DNA from 3 places in the Cupriavidus sp. GW822-FHT02D05 genome. Region 1 is predicted to be linked to each of the others. Evidence: predicted binding sites of a transcription regulator. Region 1 holds the regulator's gene; each other region holds the start of a gene.
The links. The regulator LexA, encoded in region 1, represses DNA repair genes until DNA is damaged. The targets are predictions, from matches to a motif close to ACTGTATNNNNATACAGT.
Positions count from the first base shown of each region.

Region 2: recA (recombinase RecA) is a predicted target of LexA. The motif match lies at 7,102-7,119, and genes of this name have one in related genera.
Region 3: imuA (translesion DNA synthesis-associated protein ImuA) is a predicted target of LexA. The motif match lies at 2,406-2,423, and genes of this name have one in related genera.

Region 1 is NZ_JBXAOE010000038.1:873-8,925, reverse strand. It holds gene AC1RQK_RS34895 (DUF47 domain-containing protein) at 1-439, opposite strand, end outside; gene AC1RQK_RS34890 (replicative DNA helicase) at 651-2,042, opposite strand; gene rplI (50S ribosomal protein L9) at 2,310-2,762, opposite strand; gene rpsR (30S ribosomal protein S18) at 2,794-3,072, opposite strand; gene priB (primosomal replication protein N) at 3,076-3,375, opposite strand; gene rpsF (30S ribosomal protein S6) at 3,450-3,824, opposite strand; gene AC1RQK_RS34865 (asparaginase) at 3,926-4,924, opposite strand; gene lexA (transcriptional repressor LexA) at 5,154-5,810, shown strand; gene AC1RQK_RS34855 (hypothetical protein) at 5,919-6,089, shown strand; tRNA gene AC1RQK_RS34850 (tRNA-His) at 6,194-6,269, shown strand; gene AC1RQK_RS34845 (hypothetical protein) at 6,561-6,839, opposite strand; gene AC1RQK_RS34840 (class I SAM-dependent methyltransferase) at 6,842-7,510, opposite strand; gene AC1RQK_RS34835 (DUF808 domain-containing protein) at 7,872-8,053, shown strand, end outside.
Region 2 is NZ_JBXAOE010000042.1:27-8,079, reverse strand. It holds gene AC1RQK_RS36230 (pilin) at 97-564, opposite strand; gene AC1RQK_RS36225 (TerC family protein) at 970-1,665, opposite strand; gene sucD (succinate--CoA ligase subunit alpha) at 1,972-2,853, opposite strand; gene sucC (ADP-forming succinate--CoA ligase subunit beta) at 2,935-4,101, opposite strand; gene AC1RQK_RS36210 (DUF2889 domain-containing protein) at 4,171-4,845, opposite strand; gene recX (recombination regulator RecX) at 5,184-5,651, opposite strand; gene recA (recombinase RecA) at 5,819-6,892, opposite strand; gene AC1RQK_RS36195 (response regulator) at 7,191-7,877, shown strand.
Region 3 is NZ_JBXAOE010000057.1:8,772-16,824, reverse strand. It holds gene AC1RQK_RS39480 (Y-family DNA polymerase) at 1-1,516, opposite strand, end outside; gene imuA (translesion DNA synthesis-associated protein ImuA) at 1,449-2,357, opposite strand; gene AC1RQK_RS39470 (serine hydrolase domain-containing protein) at 2,546-3,805, shown strand; gene AC1RQK_RS39465 (isocitrate lyase/PEP mutase family protein) at 3,860-4,747, opposite strand; gene AC1RQK_RS39460 (tripartite tricarboxylate transporter substrate binding protein) at 4,790-5,788, opposite strand; gene AC1RQK_RS39455 (LysR family transcriptional regulator) at 5,944-6,891, shown strand; gene AC1RQK_RS39450 (class I adenylate-forming enzyme family protein) at 6,947-8,053, opposite strand, start outside.

The DNA.
Region 1 (8,053 bases):
GCTGCGCGGTCTTCAGGATGGCGCCGGCATTGCTCATGTCCTCGAGCAGGCCGACCGCGATCTTGACCTGGTCGCAACACTGCACGCAGATGGAGGCCAGCTTGCGCGCCTCATCGGTCAGGCTGGTCACGTCGTACAGCGAGATGGTTTCAGCCACGTCTTCCATCAGGTCGAGGATGTCGTCCATGGTGGTGATGAGCTTGTGGATCTCATCGCGGTCCAGCGGCGTGATGAAGGTCTTGTGCAGCAGGTCGATCGTGTCGTGCGTGATGCGGTCGGCTTTCTTTTCCGTGGCCTGCACGCGGCGAGCGTGGGCCTCGGCATTGGGCAGGTCGTTGACCAGCACTTCCAGCTCGCGGGCGGCGGTCACCGCGCAATCGGCATGCTGGTTGAAGTATTCGAAGAACTTGCCCTCAGTGGGCATGAATCGGCCGAACATGGAATGTTCCTTGTCGAAGCGCGGGGGCGCCGCGGGTAGTTACTGAATCAGGCGGATACGCATTAAACGACAGCCGCCCGAGGGCGGCTGTCATCAAAACGCAATATTTTACAGGTTTGTGCGGCGATGCCGGGGGACTTTGACACGCGGCAGGCACGATCGACTGTGGCCACCGAGCCACGATGCCCGGCAAGCCGCGCCAAGACTGGCTTCAGTTGTCGTTGTCGAAGAAGGCGGGGCCACCGCTGAAGTTGTCGAACTTGGTGAACTGGCCCAGGAACGTCAGCCGCACGGTGCCAATCGGGCCATTACGCTGCTTGCCGATGATGATCTCGGACGTGCCCTTGTCCTGCGAATCGGGGTTGTAGACCTCGTCGCGGTAAATAAACAGGATCACGTCGGCATCCTGCTCGATAGCGCCGGATTCACGCAAGTCGGACATCACCGGGCGCTTGTTCGGGCGCTGTTCCAAGCTTCGGTTCAGCTGCGACAGTGCAATCACCGGGCAGTTGAGTTCCTTGGCCAGGCCCTTGAGCGAGCGCGAGATTTCCGAGATTTCGGTGGCGCGGTTTTCGCCGCCGCCCGAGCCCGACATCAACTGCAGGTAGTCGATGACGATCAGTCCGAGCTGGCCGCACTGGCGCGCCAGCCGGCGTGAACGGGCGCGCAGCTCCATCGAGCTCAGCGCCGGTGTTTCGTCGATGAACAATTGCGCATCGTTCATGCGCTGGATCGCGTGCGTGAGCCGCGGCCAGTCTTCGTCAAGCAGGCGGCCGGTACGCAGGCGGTGCTGGTCAAGCCGGCCGACCGAGCCCAGCATACGCATCGCCAGCTGCGTGCCCGCCATTTCCATCGAGAACACAGCCACCGGCAAGCCCTGCTCCACCGCCACGTGCTCGCCGATATTCAGCGAGAATGCGGTCTTACCCATGGAGGGGCGCCCCGCCACGATGATCAGGTCGCCGGCCTGCATGCCACTGGTCATGCGGTCCAGGTCGATAAAGCCGGTAGGCACGCCGGTGACGTCGGTGCTCGAGTCACGGTGGTACAACTCGTCGATGCGCTCGACCACCTGGGTCAGCAGCGGCTGGATTTCCTGGAACCCCTTTTGCCCGCGCGAGCCTTCCTCGGCGATGGCGAACACCTTGGATTCCGCCTCGTCGAGCAACTCCCGCACCTCGCGCCCTTTGGGGGCGAACGCCGCGGTAGCGATATCGTCGGCCACCGTCACCAGCTTGCGCAGCACCGAGCGCTCGCGCACGATCTCCGCATAGCGGCGGATATTGGCCGCACTAGGCGTGTTCTGCGCCAGGGAATTCAGATAGGCCAGGCCGCCCACCTCTTCCGCCTTGCCAGCGCCTTGCAGCGACTCGTAGACGGTGATGACGTCGGCCGGCTTGGTAGCGGCGATCAACCGGGAGATGCTCTGGAAGATCATCCGGTGATCGAAGCGATAGAAATCGGCTTCGTTCAGGAAGTCGGCGATACGGTCCCAGGCGGCATTGTCCAGCAGCAGGCCACCCAGCACCGATTGCTCGGCCTCGATGGAATGCGGCGGTACCTTGAGATTGTCTAGTTGGGGGTCTGCGACAGGCGCGTTCATAGGGGGGGATTATAACGGTCGACGCCAGCGAGCCGGCGGAGAATTCGCAGCCGGCTGTTGGGGGGGCATCCTGCCGTGTGACGGCGGGACAACCGGCCCCGCCCCGTAGCAGTCGGGCAATCAGGCAATCAGGCAAGCAAGGGGCGCGGCCAAACAAAAAGGCAGGAGCGCGATGCTCCTGCCTTTTTGTTTGGTCAAGCAAGCGGCGCTGGCATCCGGCTCCCACCAGCCCGAAGGACAAGTGGAAACCGGCAGCAAGGCCGATGCTTAGGCGTGTTCGCCCAGGACGGAAACCGTCACGTCGACCAGCACGTCGGTGTGCAGCGAGACGCTGACCGGGTGGTCGCCAACAACCTTCAGCGGACCATTGGGCAGGCGCACTTGCGCCTTCTCGACCTTGAAGCCTTGGCCAGCCAGGGCTTCAGCGATGTCGGCATTGGTCACCGAACCGAACAGGCGGCCGTCCACACCCGACTTCTGGGTGATCTGCACGGTCAGGCCATTCAGCTTTTCGCCTTCAGCTTGCGAAGCTGCCAGCTTTTCAGCGGCTGCCTTTTCCAGTTCGGCGCGCTTGACTTCGAACTCGCTGATAGCGGTCTGGGTAGCGCGGCGGGCCTTCTTGTTCGGGATCAGGAAGTTACGGGCGTAGCCGTCCTTCACGCGAACGATGTCACCCAGGTTGCCCAGGTTGATGACTTTTTCAAGCAGAATAATTTGCATCGTGTTTTCTCCTTAACGGACCTAGGGCCGATCAGTTCTTGTGCAGGTCGGTGTAGGGCATCAGCGCGAGGAAACGCGCGCGCTTGATGGCCGTGTCGAGCTGACGCTGATAGTGCGCCTTGGTGCCGGTCAGGCGGGCCGGCGTGATCTTGCCGTTGTCGCCGATGAAATCCTTCAGGGTGTCCAGATCCTTGTAGTCGATCTGTTCCACGCCAGCCACGGTGAAGCGGCAGAAGCGCTTGCGCTTGAACAGCGGGTTTTGCTGTTGGAAGCGCTTCTTGTTCTTGTTGTCACGTTTGACGAATGCCATGATTCAATCCTTTTCGAATGCTTTACATCCAGTGATGTGAAAGACGAGAGCCTTGCTGTTGCGGTGCCTGCGGGCCAGGAATCCTTCGCAGTCGAGCATCGCGCCGAGCGGAGTACGCTCAAGCCGCTGGCCGATCTGACCAATTCCCATGGCGGCGATGGCGAACTCCACCTGCCTGGGCGTTTGCGCCTCGACCGTCTCGCCCGCGTACTGCAAGATGCAGTTAACCACGGGGACCCCGGCCGGGGTGTAACGCAAGGCATCGCGTTCCGCGAGCGTTGCGCAGAGCCTTAACTGGTTCAACGCACTCTCCCGCACCGATGCCCGCACTTGCCGCCGCGGCGATCAACGCCGGCGGCAACCACAACAGTCCGCACTTAGGCGGCCTGGACTTCGCTGGTCTGTTGCGCGGCCTTGCGAGCTTCTTCGCGCTGCACTTCCTTCATCATCGGGGACGGTGCGGTTTCAGCCTTCTTGGTCTGAACGATGAGGTGGCGCAGCACTGCATCGTTGAACTTGAACGCGTGTTCGAGTTCAGCCAGGGTTTCCTTGCCGCATTCGATGTTCAGGCAAACGTAGTGAGCCTTGGCCAGCTTCTGGATCATGTAGGCCATCTGACGGCGACCCCAGTCTTCCACGCGGTGGATCTGGCCTTCCTGGGACGTGACCAGCGTCTTGTAACGCTCGATCATGGCCGGGACTTGTTCGCTCTGGTCCGGATGGACGATAAATACGATTTCGTAATGACGCATTGACGCTCCTTTTGGATAAGCTGCCCGAGCGCCATGTCCGGTGCAGCAAGGTTGAATAGCCTTAAAGTATAGCGTGCTTTTACCATCCGGAGCAAGCCGCCTCAGTTTTCGGTGAATAGCGCCTGCAGCGCCGCCGGATCCTTTGCCAGTCCTGGCTCCGCAGCCAGAGCCAGCGCCAGGAGCACACGCGTCTTATAAGGATTGAGGTCGCCGGCCGAAACAAAAACGCCCGAAGCCGGCCGGGGAGGCGCTGGAATCGCCACATGCCCCGCCCCTGTGCGCGAACTGCGCACCACTGCCACGCCGGCGCCGGCAGCATCGGTTAGCGCCTCCACCAGCGACTGGTGAACCGACCCGTTGCCAGCGGCCGCCACGACCAGGCCCGACACGCCCGCCTGCGCCAAGGCATCCACCACGATCCGCCCCGGCTCCGCATAGCTAGCCACGATCTCGACCTGCGGCCATGCGCAAGGGACCGGCCAGGCCTTGGCCGGCAAGCGACTGGGGGTACGCACAAAGCGCACGAGGTTGTCCTGAACAAAACCAATCGGCCCGGATACCGGCGACACAAACGCATTCACCGCCGATGTGTGCGCCTTCATCACGTCGCGCCCCGCGTGAATCTCCTGATTGATCACCAGCAGCACGCCCTTTGCCGTCGCGCCAGCATCCGCCGCTACGCGCACCGCATCCAGCAGGTTCAACGGGCCATCCGCCGACAACGAGGTCGACGGTCGCATCGCAGCCGTCAGCACAACTGGCACCCCACCCACGCAGGCCAGGTGCAGCAGCATGGCCGTCTCCTCCAGGGTATCGGTGCCGTGCGTAATGACGATGCCCGACACATCGGGCTGCGCAGACCAGAACGCCACGCGCTCCACCAGCCTGGACCAGAGCGCGAACGACATGTCCTTGCTATCTACCTGCGCAACCTGCTCGGCTTCGATCCGCGCCACCGTGCCCAGCGCCGGCACCGCATCGAGCAGCGCCGTCACCGGCACCGTCGCCGCCTGGTACTTCGCGCTGCTGGCTGGGTTGGAAGAAGAACCGGCAATGGTGCCGCCGGTAGCGAGCACGACGACACGAGGCAGGAGAGACATGGCGGAAATGAGCTCGGGAGCCCCAGAAAAGTTGAACAGTGCGCAACGCAAGACGCTTCAGGTGCCGCGGATTGTAACCCTCCGCCCACTCGCCACGGCACGCGCCAAGACCCGCGGGACGCACCTGTCAATGCGCAAACTCCCAAAAATTCCGCTTGCACTTCACTCGATACTGTATAAAATCACAGCATACTGTTTAAACATACAGTGCTTTCAAACACCGGCGACCATGGCGACCCTGACACCGCGACAGCAGCAGATTTTCGACTTGATCCGCAGCAGCCTCCAGCACACGGGCTTTCCGCCCACGCGCGCAGAGATCGCCGCCAAGTTCGGCTTCTCCTCACCCAATGCAGCCGAGGAACATTTACGTGCCCTGGCCCGCAAAGGCGTGATCGAGCTCACCCCCGGCGCCTCCCGCGGCATTCGCCTCAAGGTCTCCCGTAGCGACTCCGAGCTACCCGACCAGTTCTCCCTGCCTATGGCTGGCGTCATGCAGCTAACCCTGCCATTGGTCGGGCGCGTCGCAGCCGGCAGCCCGATCCTTGCCGCCGAACACATCGACCGCCAATACCAGGTCGACGCATCGGTGTTCGACGTGCAGCCCGACTACCTCCTCCGGGTGCGTGGTCTCAGCATGCGCGACGCCGGCATCCTCGATGGCGACCTGCTCGCCGTCAAGCGCGCCAGCGAAGCCGCCAACGGCAAGATCGTCGTCGCCCGCCTGGGCGACGACGTCACCGTCAAACGCCTCAACCGCCGCGGCGACACCATCGAGCTGATCGCCGAGAACCCCGACTTCCCCAGCATCATCGTGCAAGCCGGCCGCGAAGAGTTCTCACTAGAAGGCATCGCTGTCGGCCTCATCCGCCCCGGCGCCTTCTGACGAGTGCGGCTGAGGCGGGCGATCCCCGTACAAGCCGACACCCGATTGTGCCAACGCACCCGCGTAGCGGGTACCGCTAACTGTTGTTGCAAGTCACCAGGTGTAGCCATGCTGCCAGCCAACCGCCTCTCCGCCCGTCGCCCCGTCAAGCCCGTGCCCTTTCGCCAATCAAAAGGCGTGCGCATCTACCAGGGCGCGCAACGACGCACCATGGTTGGCAGCATGGCCGCTATCTGCCGAATGCTCGAGCTGGAGGAATCCTCCAAGCTGGCCGGTTAAACAGGTGGCACTAAAAAAATTTGTGCAGAGTACTAGCCATCCGGCTTTTGGCATTGTATGATCTTGTTCTTCGTCGTTCGGCACCAAGCAGAACGACATCGACGGTGGCTGTAGCTCAGTTGGTAGAGTCCAGGATTGTGATTCCTGTCGTCGTGGGTTCGAGTCCCATCAGCCACCCCAGAATTCTTATTAGTATCAACGGCTTACGCTTTACCTAGTCGTTTCACGATACGAACTTTCCCACGGAAAGCGAAATTTTCCCACGGCGCCCTTGGCGCCGTTTTCGTTTTCTGCACTCGCGCGCGCCAAGATCCCTTCTTCCCCCTCTTGCTGTGGCCCACAGCGGTGGATTATTGCTGCCCACGCGCGAGAGTGGCCTCTACCCCTCCAGCTGGGCTTTGGTGCCGGACTGCCAGCCTTGGGGTCCTCGACGAGGGCCCGCGAGTTCGGGGGGCGCGCCCGACGGCTCAATTAATCGGCAAGAGGAAAGCCGAAGATATCCCGCTCCAGGTCTTGCTCGAATGCCACCGTCCATGCGGCCCCAGCTCCGCCAGGATAGCGCCGAGCCTCGCCGCCGGCTACACGGGCGACGATGACCTCCCGCAAGATACGATTCGGCCCGCCGCTCAACGGAGTGCCTTCCTCCGCAGCCACATCGAAGTCCTCTCGTACAAATCCATGCAGTGCGCAAGCCGACTCGAAACCCTCGCGCTCATCCACTGGCAGTTCGTGGAATAACTTTTGAACCATGGCTATCTCCCAAAGCCTCGCCCGGATCCGGGCATGAGCATTTCGGACATCCCGGGACCGCTCGGCCATGCCATCTGCAAGGCAATCACGCTCCAGGAAATCGAGTCCCGGCCCTGCGTATCCTTACGCTGCCCGCAGTAGCTTTCGGTCAGGCCAACCGCTCGGCCAAGCGCCAGCGTCTCATCGGCAGAAACGTCGAACATCCTTCGACCTCGGGGAATAGGTCCGTGGCGGAGCGACATGATGATCGTGGCGCCCGGCGCTAGCAGCTCCGCGATCGAGTTCATCGCAATGGGTCGTTCGGTGGCATCCAGATGCATCCATACGGCAGTCAGCAGTATCAGCTCAAAATGCTCTCGCCTGGATCGCATCGCCGACAGGTGTGGCAGTGAATCATCCACCCACTCGATCGGCAATGCCGCGTGAATGCGTTGCCCCTCTCGACGCAATTCGCCCGTGGGTTCCACGGCCACAACCCGATGTCCCAAGCGGGCGAGCGCGGCCGCATCGCGGCCTGACCCTGCTCCGATATCCAGAATATTGCTGAGCTCACGTGGAAATAGGTGCAGTACGTCTCGGTGGATATCGTCGAACTGGAGGCTCTCGTACTGCTGCACCAATGCGGCCGCGTTCTCGCCATATCCGGCAGTACTTGCTGCTGCTTTTCTCATTCATGTCCCCTTCTCACTCCCAATGGGGGCGCTTCTGTGCTCATGTTCGGCAAGAGAGGCAGCGTGCCCCCCCCCACCGACGGCGGATAGCAAGCAGGCGTGTAGTTTGGCATATTTCAATTACTCGTTGCTTGACCCCGACGAGACTTCCCGTAGACCGCCCTGCTATCCCGCCGGCGGTCTTTTTTTTGACGGATGCCCCAGGCGGCTCCGATTCACATCCTGAATTGCCAGCCCCCTAGAGGCGCGACGCCGGAATGGCGATGGTTCGCATCGCTTGCGACGCCTGTGGCACAGTATCGCGCTATGCGCCCTCCGTGCGACGGGGCGCTTTCCTTACGTCTACTTGGGAACCTTGGATATGGCCGGCACCAGCCTGCTTCTGCTGATCGACGACATCGCCTCCATCCTCGACGATGTAGCCACCATGAGTAAAGTGGCGGCCAAGAAAACAGCCGGCGTACTAGGCGACGACCTGGCCTTGAATGCGCAGCAGGTCAGCGGCGTGAAGGCAGAGCGCGAATTACCCGTTGTGTGGGCTGT
Region 2 (8,053 bases), on a different contig from region 1:
GCCTTGTTATGCCTTGTGGGCAGAAGGCGGATGATAGCTTGGGGAGTGGGGAAAAAAAAAGCGCCCGAAGGCGCTTTTTCTGAATTTGCCGTTCGGTTAAATCCCGGTCTGTCCCTTAGTACAACCAGCGGCCGTAGCTGAAGCCCAGGTCACGGCGGAAGCAGTGATGGAAGGCGTAAACGTTACTACGCAGCCGCCAACTTGAGCCGAGCCAGTAAGCGTGATCACCCCCGCAGCGTATGCCACGGGAGTAGCTGCTGCCTCATACTTGGGAGCAGGCAGCGCAGTGAAGCCGACTCCAGTATTAGCAGCGCTCAGCGCAGCAAACGAGTCGCACGGTGCGCCGATCACCGCTGCGGGAGCCATTGCATTTTGCTGAACGCACTCTGCAATAGCCTGCTTCATCCCTGCAATTGACGTAACATTTTCAGTCCAGCGAGCACGAGTCACATAATCCTGATACTGCGGAATAGCAATCGCCGCCAAGATACCGATAATCGCAACCACGATCATCAGTTCGATCAGCGTGAAGCCCTTCTGGACTCGGCGGCCCAGTTTTTTCATTTGTTGCACCCGTTGTTGCATGATTGACCCCTCGAAGGAATTTTGGATACAAATCGAAACATCTTGTTTCATGTGATGCTGTACGTTCTTAGCACTTAGCGTGCCAGCGCCGCCAAGTCTTGATGTCTCGTCGGCGAGTGACAATTTTCGCCACTTCAGGCCCTTCCGGGTGTTGATCCCGCGCAAATTTTGTCACTAAGTATGACGCGGCGGGTCAGTAAGCCTACGTTTTGGCTTAAGTCAGTCTGAAACCACACTGAAATCACCGCCGAATCCGCTAAGTGGCCTGCGCTACGGCCCAAAAACAAAACGGGCGGCTCCCGGGCCACCCGTCTGTCCGGCAGTGCCCCAACGAACGGGGCACCACCTCATCTACAAACCCGTCCCAGGACGGGTCACAGCCCATCAGGCCGTCTGTGGCGCTCGCCTGCTCAGCAGCTTGCCAACCACCACCACCAGCGCGGCGCCGATCACGCCGAACACCAGGTGGGCATGCGGCACGTGCATCTCGAACCATGCTGCGTCCACCGGGTCGCTGACCAGCATTTCACCGGCCAGGTAGCCCAGCAGCGCGGCGCCCAGCACGATGATGATGGGGAAGCGGTCCATGACCTTGAGCAGGATGGTGCTGCCGAACACGATCAGGGGGATCGACAGGCCCAGGCCCAGGATCAGCAGCATCAGCTGGCTGCCTTCCGGCCCCTTCTGCGCTGCGGCGGCCACGGCCACCACGTTGTCGAGCGACATCACCAGGTCGGCGATCAGGATGGTGCGGATCGCGGCCCAGATGTTGTCCTTGGCCGAGTGGCCTTCTTCGTCGTCATCGCCGGTGAGCAGTTGCACGCCGATGTAGACCAGCAGGATGGCGCCGACGATCTTCAGGTACGGCAGGCTCAGCAGCTTGACCGCGGCAACCGTGAGCACCACCCGCATGATGATGGCGGCGGCGCTGCCCCAGAAGATGGCCTTCTTCTGCTGGGCGGGCGGGAGGTTGCGGGAGGCCAGCGCGATCACCACGGCGTTGTCGCCGGATAGCACGATGTTGGTCAGGATGATGGATCCCAACGCAATCCAGAAAGCGGTGGAGGACAGCAGTTCCACGGTAAAGCTCCTCGAGTTTCTTAAATTATGATTCGAACGCCACATTGCGTCACCAACAACTGTGCCGCATGCGGAATTTCGGATGTCTGAGTCTTCAGACATGAAGATTTACCGTATCAAGCTTTCGATTCGGTTTCAATCGGCATGTCGCGCACCTTGGGAGATACCCTAGGTAACGGTACTCCAGAATGACATGCCCCCGCACGGAGGCGGGGGCATGGAGAGCCGGTGTGCGGTCGCAGTCACGCGAGCGCTCCGGCTCCGGCAAGCTTTCCCGCCCGGAGGCGGGAGGCTGCAGACCGGTATTTACAGGATCGACTTGAGCAGGCGAGCCATTTCCGACGGGTTCTTGGTGACCTTGATACCGCAGGCTTCCATGATTTCCAGCTTGGCTTGCGCCGTGTCGGCACCGCCCGAGATCAGCGCGCCGGCGTGGCCCATGCGCTTGCCCGGAGGCGCGGTCACGCCAGCGATGAAGCCAACCACCGGCTTCTTCATGTTTTCCTTGATCCAGTAAGCCGCGTTGGCTTCGTCCGGACCACCGATTTCGCCGATCATGACCACGGCGTCCGTTTCGGGATCGTCGTTGAACATCTTCATGATGTCGATGTGCTTCAGGCCGTTGATGGGGTCGCCACCAATGCCGACTGCCGACGACTGGCCCATGCCCAGCGCGGTCAGCTGACCGACTGCTTCATAGGTCAGCGTGCCCGAGCGCGACACCACGCCGATGCGGCCCTTGCGGTGGATGTGGCCCGGCATGATGCCGATCTTGATTTCGTCAGGCGTGATCAGGCCCGGGCAGTTCGGTCCCAGCAACAGGGTCTTCTTGTTGCCCTTGGCCATCTTGTCCTTGAGCTCCATCATGTCGCGCACGGGGATGCCTTCGGTGATGCAGACCACCAGGTCCAGGTCAGCGTCAACGGCTTCCCAGATGGCGGCAGCGGCGCCTGCGGGCGGCACGTAGATCACGGACACGGTGGCGCCGGTCGATGCCTTGGCATCCTTGACGCTTGCGTAGATGGGAATGCCTTCGAAGTCTTCGCCCGCTTTCTTCGGGTTCACGCCGGCAACGAAGCAGTTCTTGCCGTTGGCATAGTCGCGGCAGCCACGGGTGTGGAACTGGCCGGTCTTGCCGGTGATGCCCTGGGTGATGACCTTGGTGTCTTTATTAATCAGAATCGACATGCTGTAATCCTTTGCTTGGCTCAAAGCAGCGCGCGAAGGCCTGGCCCCGGCGCGCTGCTGGCGTTCGTGTTCGCGTCTGGCTTACTTGCCCGCGGCAGCAGCCACGACCTTCTGGGCAGCTTCTTCCATGGTATCGGCGGCGATGATGGGCAGGCCCGAGTCGGCCAGCATCTTCTTGCCGATCTCTTCGTTGGTGCCCTTCATGCGCACGACCAGCGGCACGGACAGCGACACGGCCTTGGATGCAGCGATCACGCCTTCGGCGATCACGTCGCAACGCATGATGCCGCCGAAGATGTTGACCAGGATGGCCTTCAGGTTCGGGTTCTTCAGCATCAGCTTGAAGGCTTCGGTCACCTTCTCGGTGGTGGCACCGCCGCCCACGTCCAGGAAGTTGGCCGGCTCGCCGCCGAACAGCTTGATGGTGTCCATGGTGGCCATGGCCAGGCCAGCGCCGTTCACCAGGCAGCCGATGTTGCCGTCCAGCGAGATGTAGGCCAGGTCGAACTTCGACGCTTCGATTTCAGCCGGATCTTCTTCGTCCAGGTCGCGGTAAGCGACGATTTCCGGGTGGCGGAACAGGGCGTTGGAGTCGAAGTTGAACTTGGCGTCGAGCGCGATCACCTTGCCGTCGCCGGTCAGGATCAGCGGGTTGATTTCAGCCAGCGAGGCGTCGGTGTCCCAGAATGCCTTGTACAGGCCTTGCAGGGCCTGGCGGGCTTGCGCCACGCTTGCGTCGGGCACGCCGATCTTGCGAGCGATGTCGTCAGCGTCCGCGTCGAGCAGGCCGGCCGACGGATCGATGATCAGCGTGTGGATCTTTTCCGGACTGTGGGCAGCGACTTCTTCGATGTCCATGCCGCCTTCGCTGGAGGCCATCAGGGCGACCTTTTGCGAAACGCGGTCAACCACCAGGCTGACGTACAGTTCCTTCTTGATGTCAGCGCCTTCTTCGATCAGCAGGCGGTTGACCTTCTTGCCTTCCGGGCCGGTCTGGTGCGTGACCAGGGTCATGCCGAGGATGTTGGTGGCGTAGGTCTTGACCTCGTCGATGCTCTTGGCCACCTTCACGCCGCCGCCCTTGCCGCGGCCGCCCGCGTGGATCTGCGCCTTGACGACCCATACCGGGCCGCCCAGTTGTTCAGCAGCCTTCAGGGCCTCTTCGACCGAGAACGCGGGGATGCCGCGCGGAACCGGCACATTGTATTTGCGCAGGATTTCCTTGCCTTGGTACTCATGGATATTCATGCGTGTTTCCTTTCGGGTAGGCGTAAAAGTGTGGAGATGGAATCTCGGCGGACTGCAGGCCGGCCTGGCTTAGCCAGAAGTGCCGGTTGACCTGCGCGACATGGCGCCGCCGGCGGGGGCGGCGAGCGCCTCCGCTGGCTGCGCCGCCGGGGTCGATGACCCTTCGGTCTTGATCCTCGGTTTTGGCTGGTGACCATACCAGCGGGGGTAAAACTGGCGTACGACCTCGCCTTCGAAATGCAGGGCATGGCAGCCGTGCAACTGGTAAGGCGGTTCGGTACTGGTGTCTTCGGCACCGCCGTCGCGAATGTTGAACACATCGCCGGCGAATGCCTGGATCGCGGTGGTCGGCAACACGCCGGCCAGCTCGGTCAAATGCGTGCATCCGGCCACGCCCGACAGGCGCTCTTTCACCGACTTGCGGAAACCCTTCATCAGGTTCAGGCCGATCAGCTTGCGGTAGGCCGGGCCGATGGTGTCGCACTGGCCGGGATAAGGCACCCAGTCGGAACAGGCATCGGCGTCCACGACGTTCATGCGCAGGTCAATGGTGACGCGCAGCCACAAATCGTGCAGCGGCTCACCCACCGGGCGCACACCGCCGCCGGCCAGCGGAATCTCGCGCGGCTTGGTGTCAGTCAGGCGCGCTTCGATGTCCCATAGGCCGTCGTCCCTAAGATAAGCCTCCGCCGTGATGGCACGACGGTGACGCAGGGCGCGATTGACGGGCGGGGAAAGCGGCATAACACCAGGCAGGAGCGGGAGAAATGGACGGCTGGGCCGGAAAACCGCAGGATTTTAACATGCCGGACAACGTTGGCCGGGAACAAACTGCGCGCGGCGCTGTTGTCGGGGATTGTCGAGCGACGGGCAAGCCCCGCGCATGCGGAAAAATCACGGCATTGCGGCGGAAACGGCCTAAGGCACAAGGCATGAGCAAGGCGTGAGCAAGGCGCGAAGATTCGGAATACGCCTACTCGCAAAGCAGGTATGCGCCCGAAACCGGTGCAGGACATGGCAGTAACATCACCGCGACATCACTGCGGCATCACTTGAACTTGAGGCTGCCACGTCGGCGGACGTCAATCACTGCCATCCAGCCACTCATCCGCCCCTTTTATCACCTGGCTCACCACCGAGCGGGAAAAGCCGCGGGCGACCATAAAGCGGATCTGCTTGGCCCTGTCTTCGGGCGTGGCGGGCGGCGTGCCAAAACGCTTTTGCCAGACCGCGCGGCCGCGCTCCAGCTCCGACCCGCGCAGGCGATCCTGCAGGTCGGCGAGTTGATCTCCGCCGAGCTGATGGGTGCGGGCTTCCTGCATCACGCGGGCGGCGCCATAGCGGGCCGCGCGCCGGTGCACCAGGCTGTCGACAAAGCGCGCGTTGGATAGCCAGTTCTCGCGCTCCAGCGCATCCAGCAATTGCTCGAGTGCCTCGGGAGACTCGGCATGCGGGGCCAGCTTGCGCGCCAGCTCCGCCCGGCTGTGCTCGCGCCGCGACAGGTAGCCGACAGCGCGGGCTTTCAGGGAGAGAGGAGGACGGGTAGCCATGGGGAAGGCGCGCTTGAACACCGCGCATTATCAATGCGTACTATCAATGCGCTTTATCAATGCGTTATATGGATGCGCTTTGAAAATGCAAACCGGGGCGGCGCGCGTCGCTGCGCGTGCCGCCCCGGGATGGGGATCGCGGCCGGGAATGCCCCGGCCAGCGAAGCTCAGTCTTCGGCGGTGGCCACGGCGCCTGCGGTGGCCGGCGTGCCGTTCATCAGGACCACGCCCAGCGACTCGCGCACCTTGTTCTCGATCTCGTCGGCGATGTCCGGATTTTCGCGCAGGTATTCACGCGCGTTGTCCTTGCCCTGGCCGATCTTCTCGCCCTTGTAGCTGTACCACGCGCCCGACTTCTCGACGACCTTGGCGTCCACGCCGAGGTCGATGATTTCGCCCTGGCGCGAGATGCCCTGGCCGTAGAGAATGTCGAAGAAGGCTTCGCGGAACGGCGGCGATACCTTGTTCTTGACCACCTTGACCTTGGTTTCGTTGCCGATCACCTCATCGCCCTTCTTGATCGAGCCGATGCGGCGGATGTCCAGGCGCACCGAGGCGTAGAACTTCAGCGCATTGCCGCCGGTGGTGGTTTCGGGCGAGCCGAACATCACGCCGATCTTCATGCGGATCTGGTTGATGAAGATCACCAGGCAGTTGGTGCGCTTGATGGTGCCGGTCAGCTTGCGCAGTGCCTGGCTCATCAGGCGGGCCTGCAGGCCCGGCAGCGAATCGCCCATCTCGCCTTCGATTTCGGCCTTGGGTACCAGGGCCGCCACCGAGTCGATCACGATCAGGTCGACCGAGCCCGAGCGCACCAGCGCGTCGGTGATTTCCAGTGCCTGCTCGCCGGTATCGGGCTGGGAGATCAGCAGGTCGCCGACAGACACGCCGAGCTTGCCGGCATAGTTGACGTCGAGCGCGTGCTCGGCATCGATAAAGGCGCAGGTGCCGCCCAGTTTTTGCATCTCGGCCACGACCTGCAGCGTCAGCGTGGTCTTGCCCGAGGATTCCGGACCGTAGATTTCCACCACGCGGCCGCGCGGCAGCCCGCCGACGCCCAGCGCGATGTCCAGGCCCAGCGAGCCGGTGGACACGACCTGGATATCCTGGTCGATGTCGGCTTCGCCCAGTTTCATGATCGAGCCCTTGCCGAACTGCTTCTCGATCTGGGCCAGCGCGGCCGCCAGCGCCTTCTGCTTTTCGGCGCTTACGCCAGCACCCGCCTTCTTGCCGTCATCCATGGTCGTCCTTCCGTCAATGGTGTATAAATAGGCCGCATATGGCGCGCTGCCTGCTTTTGCGGGTAACCGCCCGACCCGCGCCGCGCTGCGAACTCCTGATGACAATGAACCTGGCAGCAGGGGCAAACATTGGGCAAACGCCGGTAATACGTTCGTTACTAAATTCAGTACGATCCGGCCCGCTCACCGCGCGACCGGATCAAGCGAGTACTGTATAAAAAAACAGTATGCTTGGCAAGTCCCGCACGCGTCATTTGATGTAAAGCGACGACTAAGCCGGGCCAGGGTGGAGACAACCATGCGTATTCTGATCGCCGAAGATGACGATGTGCTGGCAGACGGCCTGACGCGCTCATTACGTCACTCCGGCTATGCCGTCGACCATGTCGCCAGTGGGATTGAAGCCGACTCGGCGCTCTCGACCCAGACCTTCGACCTCCTGATCCTCGATCTCGGCCTGCCCCGCATGCCCGGGCTGGAAGTGCTCAAGCGCCTGCGCACGCGCGGCGCCATGCTGCCGGTACTGATCCTGACCGCGGCCGACGGCGTCGATGAGCGCGTCAAGGGCCTGGACCTGGGCGCCGATGACTACATGGCCAAGCCCTTCGCCCTGTCCGAGCTGGAAGCCCGCGTGCGCGCGCTGGTGCGACGCGGCGCCGGCGGCGGCGCCACGCTCACGCACCACGGCCCGCTGGCCTTCGACCAGGTTGGCCGCATCGCTTACCTGAACGAGCAGATGCTGGATCTCTCCGCGCGCGAAGTCGGGCTGTTGGAGATCCTGCTCACCCGCACCGGGCGGCTGGTATCGAAGGAGCAGTTGGTCGACCACCTGTGCGAATGGGGCGAAGAGGTCAGCAACAATGCCATCGAAGTCTACGTGCACCGGCTGCGCAAGAAGATCGAGGTGGGCGGGATCCGCATTGCCACGGTACGCGGGCTGGGCTACTGCCTGGAGAAATTCCAGGCAGCCGTGGCGCACGACTAGAAAGCGCCATTAAAATCAAAATCAGGATCGGCATCAGCGCCGTTTCCCTTTGACGGCATGCCGGCGACACCGCCAAGACCTGCCCGACCACCTCCTCCCCATGAGCCTGCTGCGACTGCCCCGGCGGCGGGGGGGGGGGGGGGGGGGGGGGGGGGGGGGGGGGGGGGGGGGGGGGG
Region 3 (8,053 bases), on a different contig from region 1:
GCCCGGGGCGCTGGCGATAGACCCAGCAACGCAGCCCGTCCGCCCGTTGCGCAACGAAGTAATCGCGCGTGGCCAACGCGCCGTCCCACCAGCCGGATTCGATGCGCTCCGGCCGCGAGAGCAACGTCAATGGCCCGCCGTGACAAGGCCGATGGCGCTGCACAGTCAGTGCCACGGGTTGCGCCATCAGCCACAGCGGACGCTCCGGCATGCCCGCCGGGGCACGCTGCGGCTCGCGCGGCGCGCGCGCAGGCATCTCATCCACCGGGCACCAGCGGTTGGCGCGCTCGGGCCGGTGGTCGGCCAGCGGCTGCGGTTGCAGCACGTTCTCCCGGCCCAGGCGCGCCATCAGCGTATCGAGCACGCGGCCCAGCTCCGCCGGCGTGCCGCCCGGCTCGGGAAACAGCGCATCGCTCTGCGCCACGCAGGCCTGGACCGACTCCACCACCAGCAGCAGGCTCACCGCCGGCACGCGGAACTGCACCTTGTCCAGCCGCTCCTGCAACAGCTTGGACAAATGCGCCGGATCGCGGCTGGGCTGCGCCAGGCTGATCGTCACCGGCGTTGCCTGCGTCTCGGCGCCCAGCCGGTAGCGCTCATGCTCCAGCCGCAGCACAAGATGCGTCACGCCCGCCTGCTGCAGGGCCAGCCAGCCGGCCAGCGCCAGCAGCAAACGCTGCGCGCCCGCCATCACGCCCTGCACGGATTCGGTCCGGCCTGGCAGCTCCATGCGCTGCGAGAAGGTCGCGGGCGCGCTGAACCACGTAAAGCGCACCGGCACCTCGCCATAGGCCTGGTCCAGCCGCGCCAGCAGGTCCGGCCCCAGCCGGCGCCGCAGGCCGGCACGCGGCAGGCCCCGCACCTCGCCCACGGTCCGGCAGCCGATGCCATCGAGCCAGCCATCGTCCGCCAGCCCTTGCAACATGCCCACCGGCAGCCGGTCCAGCAGCCGCGCCATGCGCTGCGGCCCCACCGCGCGCCGCGCCGGACGCACCAGCCCGCCCCGGCGATCCCGCCGCAGCGGCTGCGCCGCCAGCCACGCCGCCCCGAAGGCCGTCGGCCCGCAGCCCAGCTGCAGGAACACCCCCAGCCGCCGCACCCGCGCATACACCGCCCGGCACAACGCAAGATGGCCGCCAAACAACCGCAGGCTGGCCCCGGCATCGATCATCACGGTAGCCACCCCGGCATCGGGATGCACCGTGACATGCGGCGTGAAATGCAGCAACGCCAGCGCCAGCGCCGTCATCACCTGCGCCTCGGCCGCCGGCTCGCGCTGCAGTTGCACCACCTGCGCCGACAACGCCTGCACGCCGCCCCGCCGCATCCCCGCCTGCACCCCCAGCGCCACCGCCGGGCCGTTGGCCAGCACCACCCGCTCGCGCTCCATCACCGCCACCGGCACGCTGTGGTGCAGCAGGCCAGCGCAGGCGCGGGGCGCGGCGGGCTCAGGCCAGTTCGGCTGCAGCGCGTCCAGCGACAGGCGCGGCAGATGCACCGCGATCCAGTACGACATGGGCTTGCTCTCCCGCAACGGCTTGGGAAACCGGGGCATTCAGGGGGACCGGCATCGACGGGGCCGGCGGCGCCGCAGGCGGCGTGGCCATGGCCGGCACCGCCACCATCTCGCCCAGCGGCAGCACCAGCGGCGTATCGCGCACCGGGCCGCGCCGTTTGTGGAACGTGACCGACACGGCATTGCCCGGCGCCGGCGACAACAGCAGCCGCAGCACCGCCGGCGACGACTCGCGCAGCACGCTGGCCGGCCGGCACGCCCACACCACGGCGTCTCCTGCCTGCGCCAGCACCTGCAAGCGCCGCAGCGCCTCGGGACGCGCCGTGGGCAGCCACACCATCACCCCGCCAAAGGCCTGGCTGCGCAGCATCTGCTCCGCCGCCCACAGCACATCCGCCTGCGCCGCGGCCCGGCCCGCGCCAGCGGGCGGGCGCACCCAGTACAACTGGCGCGCCGGCAAACCCCATTCGGCCAAGCACGTTGCATTGGGCTGGTGCGGCGGCCCGATCAGCGCCATCCGGCGCTGCGCCGCGGCCAGCGCCAGCAAGGCCGGGCGCAGCAGCCGCAACTCGCCCACGCCGGGGTCGGCCAGCAGCAGCTCTGTGAGCGCGCCCACCGGCCAGCCACCGCCGGGCAACTCGGCCGAGAGCGCGTCATGGCCGGTCGGCAAGGCCGGCACGCTGCCCGCCCGGCCCAGATGGCCAAGCTGCCCCGCCCGCCACAGGCCGGGATAGCGTTGCTCCAGTGCGTCCAGCGCCCCCTGCCGGTCGGCCACGGGCTGCTGCGCCAAAGGCGAATCGCCCGATGTATCGGGCGATAGGGGAAAGAGTTCGGCGATCATGTGATGCGTGCGGCTCAGTCCGGGGGGACTGACAGGAAGTTTCCGAGTACTGTATGTTTATACAGTACCACGGATGCGCGCAAGGGTGAAGCGGTGGGGACGCCGAGCGATGGAAATTGATCATGGTTAGCGGCGCCGTGCCGCATCGGTGGCATGAGAATATGCTGCCATCGCAATGCCTTCCCGCCATGATGACGATCGCTCGCCTGCTCTGCTTCCCGCTGATTGCCTTGCTCGCCGTCAGCGCAAGCGCTGCCGCTCCCGACGAAGAATCCCTGGGCAGGGCCGAGGGCTATCCACCGGCTCGCAGCCTGAAGCAAGCCTACACGGAGCCCTATCTCGTCGGTTCGTTCAGCGCGATGGACAGCTTCAATCCGGCCTGTGCGCTCGCTCCGGCAGACGATCCGCTTGCGCTGAAGAAGGCCGCCATCGAGACGCCGTTCAGTTACCGCTTTCGTGGCCGCCAGCTGACACTGGACGACTACATGCAGCGACAGCGTGCCACTGGACTTCTGGTCGTGAAGGACGGCGAGATTGTCGCGGAACGCTACAACTACATGCGCAGCGCCGACATGCGGATGCTCTCCAACTCGATGGCCAAGACGATTACCGCGCTGGCGATCGTCAAGGCGCAGGAAGAGGGCTTCATCCGCTCGCTGGATGACACCGCCGAGACCTATGCGCCCCAACTCAAGGACACGCTGTACGGACAGACCCGAATCGTGAATCTGATGCGCATGTCCTCGGGCGCACGGTTTATCGAGGACTACTCGGAGCACGACGATCGGGCCAGGTTCAACGATGCCGTGCGCCGGGTTGGGGTTGCTCAGGCCGCCCGGCTGATCACGGCGCGCAGCGATCCCGAAGGGCAGCGCTTCAACTATGCCGGGGCCCAGACCCAGATCCTGGGGCTGGTGTTGCGCGGCGCCACGCGCCGCACGCTCTGTGACTACGTCGATGAGAAGCTATGGAAGCCGATCGGCGCCCAGGCGCAGGCGACCTGGCTGGTGAACCCGGCCGACCAGGACGTGTTCGCGCAAGGCGCCTTCAACGCCACGCTGCACGACTACGCCCGCCTGGGCTTGATGATGGCAACCGATGGGCTGGTGAGGGGCACTGCCGTGGTATCACGTGACCACCTGCTCGCGATGACGGACGCAACACGGCAACCCGAAGCATTTCGGCCAGGGCACATGCAGTACCACGGCAGCACCTACTACGGTTATGGCCTGCAGACCTGGATCCTGCCCGGCAGTCACCGCCGCTTTGCCCTTCTGGGTGTCTACGGGCAGGCCATCTTCGTAGATCCCGCATTGAACCTGGTGGTGGTGCATACCGCGGTCGGCAAGGATGCCGCGGGCGACGCGAGCGACGCGAGCGGCGCCCACCTTGGCGCGGAACGCGATGCGCTGCTGCGTGGCATCGTATCGGCCTATGGCGACTGGTAGAAACGTGGATTGCCCCGGGTGTGCGCCTTGGGTCGACCGTTGTCACGGACCCGGTCAATGCAGCAGGGCATCTTCAAAAGCCATCTGCTCCGCCACATCAAACAGCGCCCCAAGGCTCGCCGTCCCCGCGGCCGCCATCCCGTCATCGCTGCCCGCCCCCCGCACGGCATCCAGGCTGCGCCGCATCCCGGCTACCGCCGCGCCCGGCAACAACGTGGTCAGGCTGACCCGGCGAACCCCCAGTTCGCGCAGCCGCTCCAGCGAAACATTCGCGGCCGACGGGCTTGGCGCCAGCCCGGTCCCGGCGCTCAGCGTCACCGGGATATCCAGCGCGCGCACCAGCCGGGCGATATCGTCCTCGGTGCGCGGCGCAATGGGCAGCAGCATATCGGCGCCCGCCGCCTGATACGCCCTTGCCCGGAGGATGACCTGCTCGGTGGTTTCGCAGGCAAATGCGTCCGTGCGGGCAATGATCATGAAGTTGCTGTCGCGCCTGGCGCGCTGCGCGGCGTCGATCTTGGCGAGCATCTCGCCAAGCGGCACCACGTCCTTGGCCGCCGCCGAGCCCCAGCGCCTTGGCACCACCTGGTCCTCGATGTTCAGGCCGGCCGCGCCGGCTTCCTCGAACAGTTGCACGGCGTAGTGGACACCGCGCGGGTTGCCATAGCCGGCGTCCGCATCGGCGGTGATGGGAATGGATGAGGCGCGGGTCAGCCGCCGGCAGTGCTCCACGCATTCCGTCAGCGTGAGCAGGCCGATGTCCGGCACGCCCAGCAGGCTGTACGACAGCATGGCGCCGCTGATGCAGGCGCTCTGGTAACCCGCCTGCTCCACCAGCCGCAGGCTGAAGATATCGTGGACGGCAGGCGCCACGACGAACGATTCCCGTTGCAGCAGCGTGCGCAGGGATGCGGTCTTTTGAACCGGGGCAATACGTGGCATGGACTTAGGATCGCGAGGATGGGTGGGAAATCATGGGGATGGTCACTCCTTGGGCATGCCGTCGGCCAGCTTGCGCATCATGGGCTTGCGCGCGGCGATTTCCCGGGCCCAGTCGTCTCCCGGCAGGTAGGCCAGCACCGGCGCATCGTTGCCGGCCTTCTTCAGGTACTCCGGATCCTTGAGGGTCGCCCGGATGGCCGCGCGCAGCTTCTCCACGATGGCTGGCGGCACGCCCGCGGGCACCGCGATCCCCCGCTCGGCCGGCATCACGTCGTCAAAGCCTTGCTCCCGGGCCGTGGGCACGTCGGGCAGCGAAGCGGCTCGCGTCTCCCCCATCTGCGCGATAATCTTCAGCGGCACGGCCTCCTTGCCCGCATCCTGCAGCTCGCCCGTGGTGACCGCCGCAAAATCGATATGCCCGCCAAACAAAGCCGTCTTGGATTGCGCCGTCCCGTTATAGGGGATGTCGGTGACCTTGACGCCCGCCACGTTCTGCAATTGCAGTAGCGCCAGGTGCCCGTTCGTCCCGACCCCGTTGTGACCGAAAGACAGCGACGCCGGCTTCTTCTTCAACGCCGCCACCACATCCTTCAGGTTGTTGTACGGGCTATCCTTGCGCGTCACCAGGATGGTCGGGTCGCTCAGCACCCGGGCGACCAGCCGCAGCGCGGCCGGATCGAAGCTGGTCTTCCGGTACAGCGGCGAGAACGCCATGGCCGGCAGGTTGACCACGCCAACGGTGTAGCCGTCCGGCGCCGCGCGCATCAGGCTGAGGCTGGAGATCTCGCCGGCGGCGCCGGGCTTGTTCTGCACCACCAGGCTGGCGTTTGCGCCAAGGTAGCGCTGGATGAACGGCGCCATCGTGCGCGCCATGGTATCGGTGCCGCCGCCGGCGGCAAACCCGACATAGACCTGGATGGGATGATCGCTGGGCCATTCCGCCCTGGCCGGCGTCGCCGCCAGGCCCGTTGCGAACAGAAGCAACGCGCCCAGCGTGTGGATTGCGTGATGCGCCTTGCATGCCTTGAGCCCGTGCCGCATGATCTTTCCCTCTCCCAGCCGATATTGACAATGGCCAGACGATACGTACCTCCCGCGCGGGAAGAAAGCGACAAATCCTCACGTCCCCCGGTGAGATTTTGGAATGACCGCACGCGAGCCGGGCATCAAACGCACTGCCGGGCCAAGGCATCGCCATGACACTCAAGCAGCTGGAAGCGTTCTACTGGGCCGCAAAACTCGGCAGTTTTTCTGTCGCCGCCGCGCGGCTGCATGTCACGCAGTCGTCGCTGTCAAAGCGCATCGCCGAGCTGGAAGACGATCTGGGAAAAGCCTTGTTCGACCGTACCGGGCAACGCTCGGTGATCACCGACGCGGGCGAGCGCCTGCTTGAGCATGCCGCCCAGATCCTCGACATCGAAAGCCGCATCCGCGCGGACCTGGACATGGCACGCGCGCTGCGCGGGAGCTGCCGCTTCGGCATCAGCGAGCTGGTGGCGTCCACCTGGTTTCCGAGCCTGGTCGCGCGGGTGCGCGAACTGCACCCGAACCTGGTGCTGGAGCCACAGGTGGACCTGACGCTCAACCTGGAGCGCAAGCTGGAGCGCGGCGAGCTGGACTTCGCGATCATTCCAGGCCCCTGCACCTCGCCCAACCTGTCGCAGGAGAAGGTCGGCGAGCTGGCGTACAAGTGGATGGCGGCGCCACAGCGGCTGGCTGGCGGCACCGTCCTCACGCCCCGGCACTTCACCGAGCATCCGGTGATCATGCTCAGCGCGGAAGCGGGCCTGACGCAGGCCTTCGAGAAATGGGCGGCGGAGCAGAAGCTGGAGATTCCCAGGGCGCTGGTTTGCAACAGCCTGTCGGCCCTGATTGCCATGGTGATGGCGGGCGTGGGGATCAGCTTGTTCCCGCAGTCCTATGTGGAGCCGTTTGTGCGCGCCGGCAAGCTGGCGGCGCTGACGAGCACGCCGGCGCCGCACAACCTGTCCTACTATTTCCAGTGGCGCACGGGGGACACGCGTGCCGTGGTCCGGTCGCTGAAGGCGATCACGATGGACGAGGCGGATTTCTCCGTGAGCTCGCCGTTATGGCCGGAAGCTGGGAAAGCGAGAAAGCAAGGGCCGGGCGCACGGCAAAAGTAGCGCGATCGCTGGCGACAGGGGCGCGCCAGCCAAGCGCGCGCGCCCCGCCCCCGCCTCAGTCCAGCGGCCGTCCGGGCCGGAACCCGTCCCGCAGTTCCCGCTTGAGCACCTTCCCGATCGCACTGCGCGGCAGCACATCCACCAGTTCCAGCACGGCAAGCCGCTGCGTCTTGCCAACCTGCTCGTTGGTCCAGGCCATCAAGGCATCATCAGACACCGTGGCACCATCGCGCCGAACCACAAAGGCCACCGGCGTTTCGCCCCATCGCTGCGAGGGCACGCCAACCACCGCGCAATCCAGCACGTCCGGATGCTGCTGCAGGATCCCTTCGAGATCGCTGGGATAGATGTTGAATCCGCCGCTGATGATCATGTCCTTCTTGCGGTCCATCAGCGTGAGGAAGCCGTCTTCGTCGAAGCGGCCAACGTCGCCGGTGCGGATAAAGAGCTTGCCGGTGGCGTCGCGCCATTCGGCCGCGGTCGTCTTCTCCGGTTGCTTGTGGTAGCCGGCCATGATGGCGTTGGAATGGCCGACGACTTCGCCGATCTCGCCCACGGGCACTTCATTGCCGTCGTCGTCGATCAGGCGGATGTCATGGCCTTCCATGGGCTTGCCCACGGTGTGGAGCTTGCTGGGGAACTCGTGCGCGGCCAGCACGCAGCTGCCGCCGCCTTCGGTCATGCCGTAGTACTCCACCAGGCCGCCGGGCCAGCGCTTGAGGATTTCTGCCTTCAGCGCGGCGGAAAGCGGCGCGCTGGTGGAGAACTTCATCCGGTACGACGACAGGTCGTAGTCACCGAAGTCCGCGCGCGCCATCAGGCGCTGGTATTGCACCGGCACCAGCATGCTGTGCGTGACGCGGTGCTGCGCGGCCAGTTGCAGATAGCGCTGCGCGTCGAACTTGGGCATCAGCACGGCGGTGCCGCCGAGCGCCAGCGTGGGGATGAAGCTCACCAGCGTGGTGTTGGAGTACAGCGGCGTGGAGATCAGCGTGACGGCGTCGGGGCCGTAGCCGCCGGATTCCTGGACACGGCGGATCTGGTTCCAGCGCAGGGCGTGGGCGTGCACGATGCCCTTGGGCGTGCCGGTCGTGCCCGAGGAATAGATGATGTTGAACACCTGTTGCGGCGCGATGGCATGCGCTTGCGGGCGGCTGCCGTG